Regions from separate parts of the Streptomyces huasconensis genome, predicted to be linked through region 2. Evidence: riboswitches for the same ligand, from Rfam matches in the RefSeq annotation. Region 2 holds a riboswitch; the other holds the start of a gene.
What was found. Region 2 has a riboswitch for glycine ahead of gcvT (glycine cleavage system aminomethyltransferase GcvT). Riboswitches for the same ligand answer to the same signal wherever they lie in the genome.
Positions count from the first base shown of each region.

Region 1 (4,406 bases), 4.6 Mb from region 2:
ACCGGGCCGACACCGGGACCGCCGCCGCCGTGCGGGATGCAGAAGGTCTTGTGCAGGTTCAGGTGCGAGACGTCGCCGCCGAAGTGCCCGGGCTTGGCGAGCCCCACCAGCGCGTTGAGGTTGGCGCCGTCCACATAGACCTGGCCGCCGGCCTCGTGCACCTCCGCGCAGATGTCGGCGACGTGCTCCTCGAACACACCGTGCGTCGAGGGGTACGTGATCATGAGCACCGCCAGCTCGTCGCGGTGCTTCTCGATCTTGGCGCGCAGGTCCTCGGCGTCGATCTCGCCGTCGTCGGCGGTCTTCACGACGACGACCTTCATGCCGGCCATGACGGCGCTCGCCGCGTTCGTGCCGTGCGCGGAGGACGGGATGAGGCAGACGGTGCGCTGGTCGTCGCCGTTGGCGCGGTGGTAGCCGCGTACGGCGAGGAGGCCGGCCAGCTCACCCTGCGACCCGGCGTTGGGCTGGAGGGAGACCTTGTCGTACCCGGTGACCTCCGCGAGCCGCTCCTCCAGCTCACGGATGAGCGTCAGATACCCCTGCGCCTGCTGGGCGGGGGCGAAGGGGTGCAGCTGCCCGAACTCGGGCCAGGTGACCGGCTCCATCTCGGTGGTCGCGTTGAGCTTCATCGTGCAGGAGCCCAGCGGGATCATGCCGCGGTCGAGCGCGTAGTCCCGGTCGGCGAGCCTGCGCAGGTAGCGCAGCATCGAGGTCTCGGAGCGGTACTGGTGGAAGACCGGGTGCGTGAGGTAGTCGTCCGTACGCAGCAGGTCCGCGGGCAGCGTGTCCGCGACCTCGGCGTCGAGCGCGTCGACGTCGGCCTCGACCCCGAAGGCGCCCCACACGGCGGTCAGCTGGCGGCGGGTGGTGGTCTCGTCACAGGCGAGCGAGACGTGGTCGGCGTCGACCCGGCGGATGTTGACGCCGTTCTCGCGGGCGGCGGAGACGATTCCGTCGGCCTTGCCGGGCACACGCACGGTCAGCGTGTCGAAGTACGCGCCGTGGACGACCTCGACGCCACCCGCCTTCAGGCCCGCGGCGAGCAGCGTCGCGTACCGGTGGGTGCGCCGCGCGATGGACTTCAGCCCGTCGGGGCCGTGGTAGACGGCGTACATCCCGGCCATGACGGCGAGCAGCACCTGAGCGGTGCAGATGTTGCTGGTGGCCTTTTCGCGGCGGATGTGCTGCTCACGGGTCTGCAGCGCGAGGCGGTACGCCTTGTTGCCGTCGGCGTCGACGGAGACGCCGACGAGCCGCCCGGGCAGGCTGCGCGCGAACTTCTCGCGCACCGCCATGTAACCGGCGTGCGGACCGCCGAAGCCCATCGGCACACCGAAGCGCTGCGTCGTACCGACGGCGATGTCCGCCCCCAGCTCGCCGGGCGAGGTGAGCAGCGTCAGCGCGAGCAGGTCGGCGGCGACCGTGACGACGGCACCCAGTTCGTGCGCCTCGTCGATCAGCGACTTGATGTCGCGTACGGCACCGGAGGCGCCGGGGTACTGCAGCAGGACGCCCACGACACCGCGCTCGGCGGCCTCGGCCGGAATACCGGTGCTCAGATCAGCGACGACGACCTCGACACCGGTCGGCTCGGCGCGGGTCCGGATGACGGCGATGGTCTGCGGCAGCGCGTCGGCGTCGACGAGGAAGACGCCGTCCTTGACCTTGCCCATGCGCCGCGACAGGGCCATGGCCTCGGCGGCGGCCGTGCCCTCGTCGAGCAGCGAGGCACCGGAGGTGGGCAGACCGGTCAGCTCGGCGACCATGGTCTGGAAGTTCAGGAGCGCTTCGAGGCGGCCCTGGGAGATCTCGGGCTGGTACGGCGTGTACGCGGTGTACCAGGCGGGGTTCTCCATGACGTTCCGCAGGATCACGGGCGGCGTGAAGGTGCCGTAGTACCCGAGCCCGATCATGGAGTCGAGCACCTGGTTCCGGTCGGCCAGCGAGCGCAGCTCGGCGAGCACCTCGGCCTCGGAGCGGGCGCCGGGCAGCTTCAGCGCCTCGGCGTTCTTGATCACATCCGGCACCGCGGCGGCCGTCAGCTCGTCGAGGGAGCCGTACCCGACCTGGGCGAGCATCTTCGCCCGCGCTTCCGCATCGGGCCCGATGTGCCGCTGCTCGAAGGGGATGCCCTGTTCGAGCTCGGAGAGCGGGATGCGATTGGTGGCAGTCATTGCGGAGGCCTCCTGGTCTGCGCGACCTACGAGGGGTACCACGGCGCGGGTACCCGGACGGCCTCCCCCTCTGTCATCTCAACCTGAGAGCTTCACCGGGGGACACCCGCGAAGGCGCCGTCCCGGCTTTCACCGTCGGTGAGGAAGGGGTTCGAACGTGCCCGCCCGTACGCCCGCCCTGCTTTCCAGAGTGACCTCGTCCGTGCGGTACGTGTGCCTGAGAGATTCCGGGGAGGATTTGCTCCTTCGGCGCCTCCGGAATCGTGACCCGGAGAGCTCTCCCGCACGGGGTCAGCAGCCAGCGCCAGCCTACCAGCGCGGACCTCAGCCGTTCCCTCGAGTGGCCGACTGCCCCGAAGTGCTCTTACGTAGTGAGTACGAGCGGACAAAGATGAGTGACGCCCACATCCGACCCCGCGATCAGCTGGAGGGCCCGTGCAGACCGACATCGATCCGCGCAATCTGATCGGCCGCAAGGCGTTCGACCGCAACGGGGCGAAGATCGGAACGATCGACGAGATCTATCTCGACGACGCCACCGGCGCGCCGGAGTGGGCGGCCATACGCACGGGCCTGTTCAGCCGCGACGCCTTCGTCCCCCTGGAGCCGAGCGAACTGGTCGACGACGGCACCCTGCGCATCCCGTTCGACCGCGACCTGATCAAGGACGCCCCGGACTTCGGCGTGGGCCGCCACCTCTCCCCCGCCCAGGAACTCCAGCTCTACCACCACTACGGCCTGGACACCACGCTCCCGCAGCGCCCGCCCCCGGACCACGACTTCGGCCACATCGCGGGCGCGGACCCGTCCTGACCCACGCCGGCGGCTCCTCCACCGGTCCCCGCCCGGCAGCCCTCACCCAGGGACGACCTCCTCACCCTCGACGCAGGACGGCGCTTCGACCACAGCGGGCAGCTCCCCCGCACGGCCCGGCCGCTCCACCAGTGGCAACGGCTCCGCCGGCTCCAGCAGCGGATCATCCGTACGGAACGTCCGCACCCGCCCCGGCTCGGACCCCGGCGTCTCGAAGCGCACCGTCACCCGCCCCAGCCCGCTGCCCTGCACCCACCCGTGCCCGTACTCGGCATGCCGCACATCGAGCCCGGCCGCCCAACGCCGCTCCACCGGCCCCACCGGCACCTCAGCACCCACCGCCTCCGGCTCCCCGGGCGACGCCCCTTCCGCCTCACCACCGTTGTCCGGCTCCGTCTGGACCTCACCGGACACCTCCGCGTCCGCCGCCGCCTGCGCGAAGAGGTCCTCCTGGGTGTAGTCGGCGAGTCCCGTGACGCCCACCCCCAGCAGCCGCACCCCTCCCGTGGTGTCCACGGACTCCAGCAGCCGCGCCGCGGCCTCCCGCACCACTCCGGGGTCGTCCGTGGGCCCCCGCAACGTCTCGGACCGCGTCAGCGTCGAGAAGTCGAACCGCCGCACCTTCAGCACGATGGTCCGCCCCGAGTGCCCCGCCGCCCGCAGCCGCTGCACACACCGGTCGGCGAGCCGGGCGACCTCCCCCCTGACCCGCAGCCGGTCATGGATGTCCACGTCATAGGTGTCCTCGACACTGACCGACTTGGTGTCCCGCTCCGCCACCACGGGCCGCTCGTCGCGCGCCAGCGCCATCGCGTACAACGACCCGCCGTGCGCCTTTCCGAGCAGCCGTACGAGTTCGTCCTCCCCGGCCTCGGCGATCTCCTCGACGGTGGTGATCCCGGCCCGCCGCAGATGGTCCCCGGTGGCAGGCCCGACCCCGGGCAGCGTCCGCACCGACATCGGCCCCAGCAGCGCCCGCTCCGTGCCCGGCGCTATGAGCCTGAGCCCGTCCGGCTTCGCCTCCTCGGAGGCGATCTTCGCCAGCATCTTGGACGCGGCGAGCCCCACGGACGCGGTCAGCCCGGTCACCGCCTTGATGTCCGCCCGCAACCGCTCCCCCACGGCCCTGGCCGACGCCTCGTCATCGGCGACGCCACCCGCCTCCAGATCCACGAAGGCCTCGTCCAGACTGAGCGGCTCCACCAGCGGCGACAGCTCCCGCAGCAGCCCCATGACCTGCTCGCTGATCTCGCGGTACAACCCGAAGCGCGGTACGAGATAGGCGGCGTTCGGCGCGAGACGGCGCGCCTGCCCCATCGGCATCGCCGAGTGCACACCGAACCGCCGCGCCTCATAGGAGGCCGTGGCCACGACACCCCGCGGCCCCAGACCGCCCACCACCACGGCCTTCCCCCG
Region 1 is NZ_CP086119.1:1,093,399-1,097,804, forward strand. It holds gene gcvP (aminomethyl-transferring glycine dehydrogenase) at 1-2,177, opposite strand, end outside; glycine riboswitch at 2,373-2,471, opposite strand; gene J2N69_RS04865 (PRC-barrel domain-containing protein) at 2,613-2,990, shown strand; gene J2N69_RS04870 (DNA polymerase IV) at 3,033-4,406, opposite strand, start outside.
Region 1: linked by a shared signal. The riboswitch ahead of gcvP (aminomethyl-transferring glycine dehydrogenase) and the one ahead of gcvT (glycine cleavage system aminomethyltransferase GcvT) in region 2 are both predicted to bind glycine.

Region 2 (4,406 bases):
CTCGGTGTACTCGTCCGCGGAGAGCAGGTCCTTCGGCTCCTCCGTGGTCCGGACCTTGAAGAGCCAACCGCCCTCGAACGGCGCGGAGTTCACCAGCGACGGGTCGTCCACGACGTCCTGGTTGGCCTCGACGACCTCGCCGGTCACCGGGGAGTACAGATCGCTGACGGACTTGGTCGACTCCAGCTCGCCGCAGGTCTCGCCCGCGGTCACCGTGTCGCCGACCTCCGGAAGCTGCACGAAGACGACGTCACCGAGCGCGTTGGCCGCGTGCTCCGTGATGCCGACCGTCGAGACGCCCTCCTGGGCGTCCGACAGCCACTCGTGCTCCTTGCTGTAACGCAGCTGCTGGGGGTTGCTCATGACCTGAATTCTCCTGTACGCGGGTGGGTGCTGCGGAACGGGAAAGATGTGCGGGGGATCACGTCCGCCGTGCGGGAGACGAGCGCCGCCGGGGGTGTCACTTCTGGCGCTTGTAGAAGGGCAGCGCCACGACCTCGTACGGCTCGTGCGTACCACGGATGTCCACGCCCACACCCGGCGTGCCCGGGGCGGCGTGCTCCGCGTCGACGTACGCCATCGCGATCGGCTTGCCCAGCGTCGGGGAGGGGGCGCCGGAGGTGACCTCGCCGATGACCTTGCCGTCGGCGACCACGGAGAAGCCCGCGCGCGGGACGCGGCGGCCCTCGGCGATCAGGCCGACGAGCTTGCGCGGCGGGGCGGACTCGGCGCGCTCGGCGGCGGCCGCGAGCGCCTCGCGCCCCACGAAGGAGTCCGCCCGCGACGTCTTCTCGAACTTCACGACCCGGCCGAGCCCGGCGTCGAACGGTGTCAGCTCGGCGGTCAGCTCGTGCCCGTACAGCGGCATGCCCGCCTCCAGGCGCAGCGTGTCGCGGCAGGAGAGGCCGGCCGGGACCATGCCGACGGGGGTGCCGGCCTCCATCAGCGCGTTCCACAGCTTCTCGGCGTCGCCGGGGGAGACGAACAGCTCGAAGCCGTCCTCGCCGGTGTAGCCCGTCCGGGCGATCAGCGCGGGGACGCCCGCGACGGTGCCGGGCAGACCCGCGTAGTACTTCAGGTTGTCCAGATCGGCGTCCGTGAGGGACTTCAGGATGCCGGGGGACTCGGGGCCCTGGACGGCGAGCAGCGCGTAGGCGTCGCGGTCGTCGCGGACCTCGGCGTCGAAGCCCTCGGCGCGGGCGGTGAGGGTGTCCAGGACGACCTGCGCGTTGGAGGCGTTGGCGACGACCATGTACTCGGGGGCCTCGGCCTCCCCGAGCCGGTAGACGATCAGGTCGTCCAGGATGCCGCCGTCCTCGGCGACGATCATCGTGTAGCGGGCGCGGCCGACCCCGATGGAGCCGATGTTGCCGACCAGCGAGAAGTTCAGGAAGTCGACGGCCTCGGGGCCGGTGACGGTGATCTCGCCCATGTGGGAGAGGTCGAAGAGGCCGGCCTTGGTGCGCACGGCGTTGTGCTCGTCGCGCTCACTGCCGTACCGCAGCGGCATGTCCCAGCCCGCGAAGTCGGTCATGGTCGCGCCGAGCGCACGATGCACGGCTTGAAGAGGGCTGTGGCGCGCAGCGCCTTCGCTTGGGGTGGTGGTGGGAGACGGGTGGGAGGTCAGACGGGGGGCAGTGCTCATGAAGAAAACTCCCAGGGCATGACGGGCGAGGTCGATCCTCCCCATCTGTCATCGGAACCTGAGAGGTTCGCCGCGAGCGTCCCGGCATGCGGGACACGCGGCTTGCACCTTGGGTGGGGCCGACGGCTGCCGGCCCGCTTTTCAGATGTGCCTCGCCCGCGCGGTACGGGGCCTGAGAGATTCAAGGGAGGGACTTGCTCCTTCGGCGCCCCGGACCCATACGTGCTGGTCCGGGAACTCTCCCGCGCGGATTCAAACGGCCGGTATGGAGTTGGCGCGCACATCATTGCACGCGGCCCCGGCCGAGGGGACCTGTGGTCGCGTAATCCTCTTGTGCCGCATTACCTTCTCTTTACACTTGCCGGGGAAAGCAGTACGTGACAGCTATGGGGAGGCCGATCACGGTGCGCAGCAGGACGAGTGTCTACGCCACTACCACGGGGGTGGCGCTGCCGAAGCAGGCCGCCGCCCCGCTCCGGGAGGACTGCGGCCGACTCCCCGTGGCCGTCGTCCGTGACCTGCGCCGGCGCGCCGGGCACAGCCCGCACCGCCTCACCTTCGCCGAAGGCGACCTGGTCGTCGTCTCCGGCCTGCCCGGCGGCGGAAAGTCGACGCTCATGCGGCAGGCCGTCAGCGGCCCCCGCATCGACTCCCAGGACACCCGCGACCGCTGGGCGGCCCGCATGCCGGGATGGCTGCCGTACGCGGTCTACCGCCCCGTGGTCCGCCTCGCGCACTACGCGGGCCTGCGCCGCGCCCTGCGGTCGGGGACGAGCGTCGTCGTGCACGACTGCGGCACCCAGGCGTGGGTGCGCCGCTGGCTCGCCCGGGAGGCCGCGCGGCGCGGCAGGACGCTGCACCTGCTCCTCCTCGACGTCCCGGCGGACACCGCGCTCCAGGGCCAGCGCGAGCGCGGCCGCGGCGTCTCGCGGTACGCCTTCGCCCGGCACCGCGGAATGATCGCGCGGCTCGTGGCCGCCGCCGAGCGGGGCGACCTGCCGCGCGGCTGCGGCTCCGCGGTGCTGCTGGACCGCGCGGCGGCGCAGGTCCTGCGGGGGATCGCCTTCGACCGCTGAGGACCGGCGGCGTTAGGGTGCGAGCCGCAGGCAGAGCGGTCGCGAGCAGGGGTTGGGACAGATGGACTTTCCGGCGCAGGCACACGCCCATCCGTACATGGGATGGCCGGGCAACGAACTGGAGGAGGTCCTCGCGGCCTCCCTCGGCGCCCCCTCCTCGGCGGGTGCCCGCATCGTCGAGGTGCTGGGCCGCAGCCGCGTCTGGGTCCCGCTGCCCAACGGCGGCGGCCCCGACAGCGGCACCCTCGACCTGCCCACCCTGGAGATCGACGGACAGGCGTACGTCCCCGTCTTCACCTCCGAGCAGCAGTTCCGCCAGGCCCTCGGCGACGCGGCGGACCGCATGGGGTGCACGGTGGCGCCCGCCGTCGAGTTCGCCCGCGGCCTCCCGCCGCAGCTGGGCATCGCGCTGAACCCCGACGGCACCGTCGGCGTCCCGCTGCCGCCGCCCGCCGTGGCCGAACTGTGCCGGGCCGGCCGCACCCCGCTGGACGGGCCGGCCACCGGCGGCCGGGTCCGCCTCTTCGAGCCGGACTGGCAGGAGGACCCGGTGGACTTCCTGGCCGCCGCGGGCCGGGAGTTCGAGGCGGCGGGCGTCGTGCTCACCGCGCGCCGCTGCCTGGCCGCCATCGAGACGGACGACCCGACGCTCTTCGTCGGCGTCGAACTGACCACCTGGGAGGGCGACGCCCGCGACCTCCCCATGCAGGCCCTCTCCCGCGCCCTCACCCACACCCCGGTGCCCTGGCCGGTCAACCTGGTCCTGCTGGACGTGGCCCAGGACCCGGTGGGCGAATGGCTGCGGGCGAAGGTGCGGCCGTTCTACCTGCGCGGAGCCTGAGGAGCCGCCCCCCTGCCCCCGGCGGCGGAGGCGGCGCGTCCGCGCGGATCGACGTGACATACGTCAAGTCCGGGCCGGGATCGACGCTTAAGCTGGTTCCATGACCCGGCCGGGGCACCGCCATGCCGTCCGGTGGGGTCACGGGTTCATCGAGTCGTCGGGTTCGGCGTGAAGGGGCGGTTACGGGTGAGTGCGTCGGGCACGGCCGCGGGCGATGGAGTCTCCGCCGGTCGAGCGCAGCCGAGACCTGGGGGACAGGTCGAGCAGCTGCTGCGCCAAGTGACGCCGGGGCGTTACGACGCGTACGAGGCACTGCTGCGCGCGCTCGCCGCCGACCAGCTGTGGATGCTGCTCTGGCACGGCCAGGCCGGCTCCCCCGACGCCCAGTACGGGAACATGGAGGTCGACGGCCTCGGCTACGCCCCCTGCGTGACCTCCGCCCAGGAGCTCTCCGCCAGCGGCTGGAACCGCAGCTACGAAGTCGTGCGCGGCATCGACGTCGCCCGCACCCTGTACCCCGACCACTACGGCCTGTGGCTCAATCCGCACGCTCCCGGCGGCGGCGTCGGCATCCCCTGGCCGGACCTGCGACGGATCGCCGCCGGCCTCGACCTGCTGCCCGCGGGACCGCTCAGGCTGACCGAGCCGAGCATCGAAATCCCCCAGTTCTACGCCCTGTTGACGCAGAACGCGCACCGCACCCCCGCCGTGCGCTCGCTGCGCCGCGCCTGGGTGCAGCCCGCGCTCGGGGCGCCCTATCTGGCCATCGGCCTCGACGTGTACGACACCTCGCCGCCGTCGGTCGGCTCGGTGCGCACGATGATGCAGCAGTCCATCTCCGCCG
Region 2 is NZ_CP086119.1:5,698,365-5,702,770, forward strand. It holds gene gcvH (glycine cleavage system protein GcvH) at 1-363, opposite strand, end outside; gene gcvT (glycine cleavage system aminomethyltransferase GcvT) at 461-1,645, opposite strand; glycine riboswitch at 1,681-1,796, opposite strand; glycine riboswitch at 1,797-1,900, opposite strand; gene J2N69_RS26035 (AAA family ATPase) at 2,032-2,721, shown strand; gene J2N69_RS26040 (enhanced serine sensitivity protein SseB) at 2,783-3,562, shown strand; gene J2N69_RS26045 (enhanced serine sensitivity protein SseB C-terminal domain-containing protein) at 3,749-4,406, shown strand, end outside.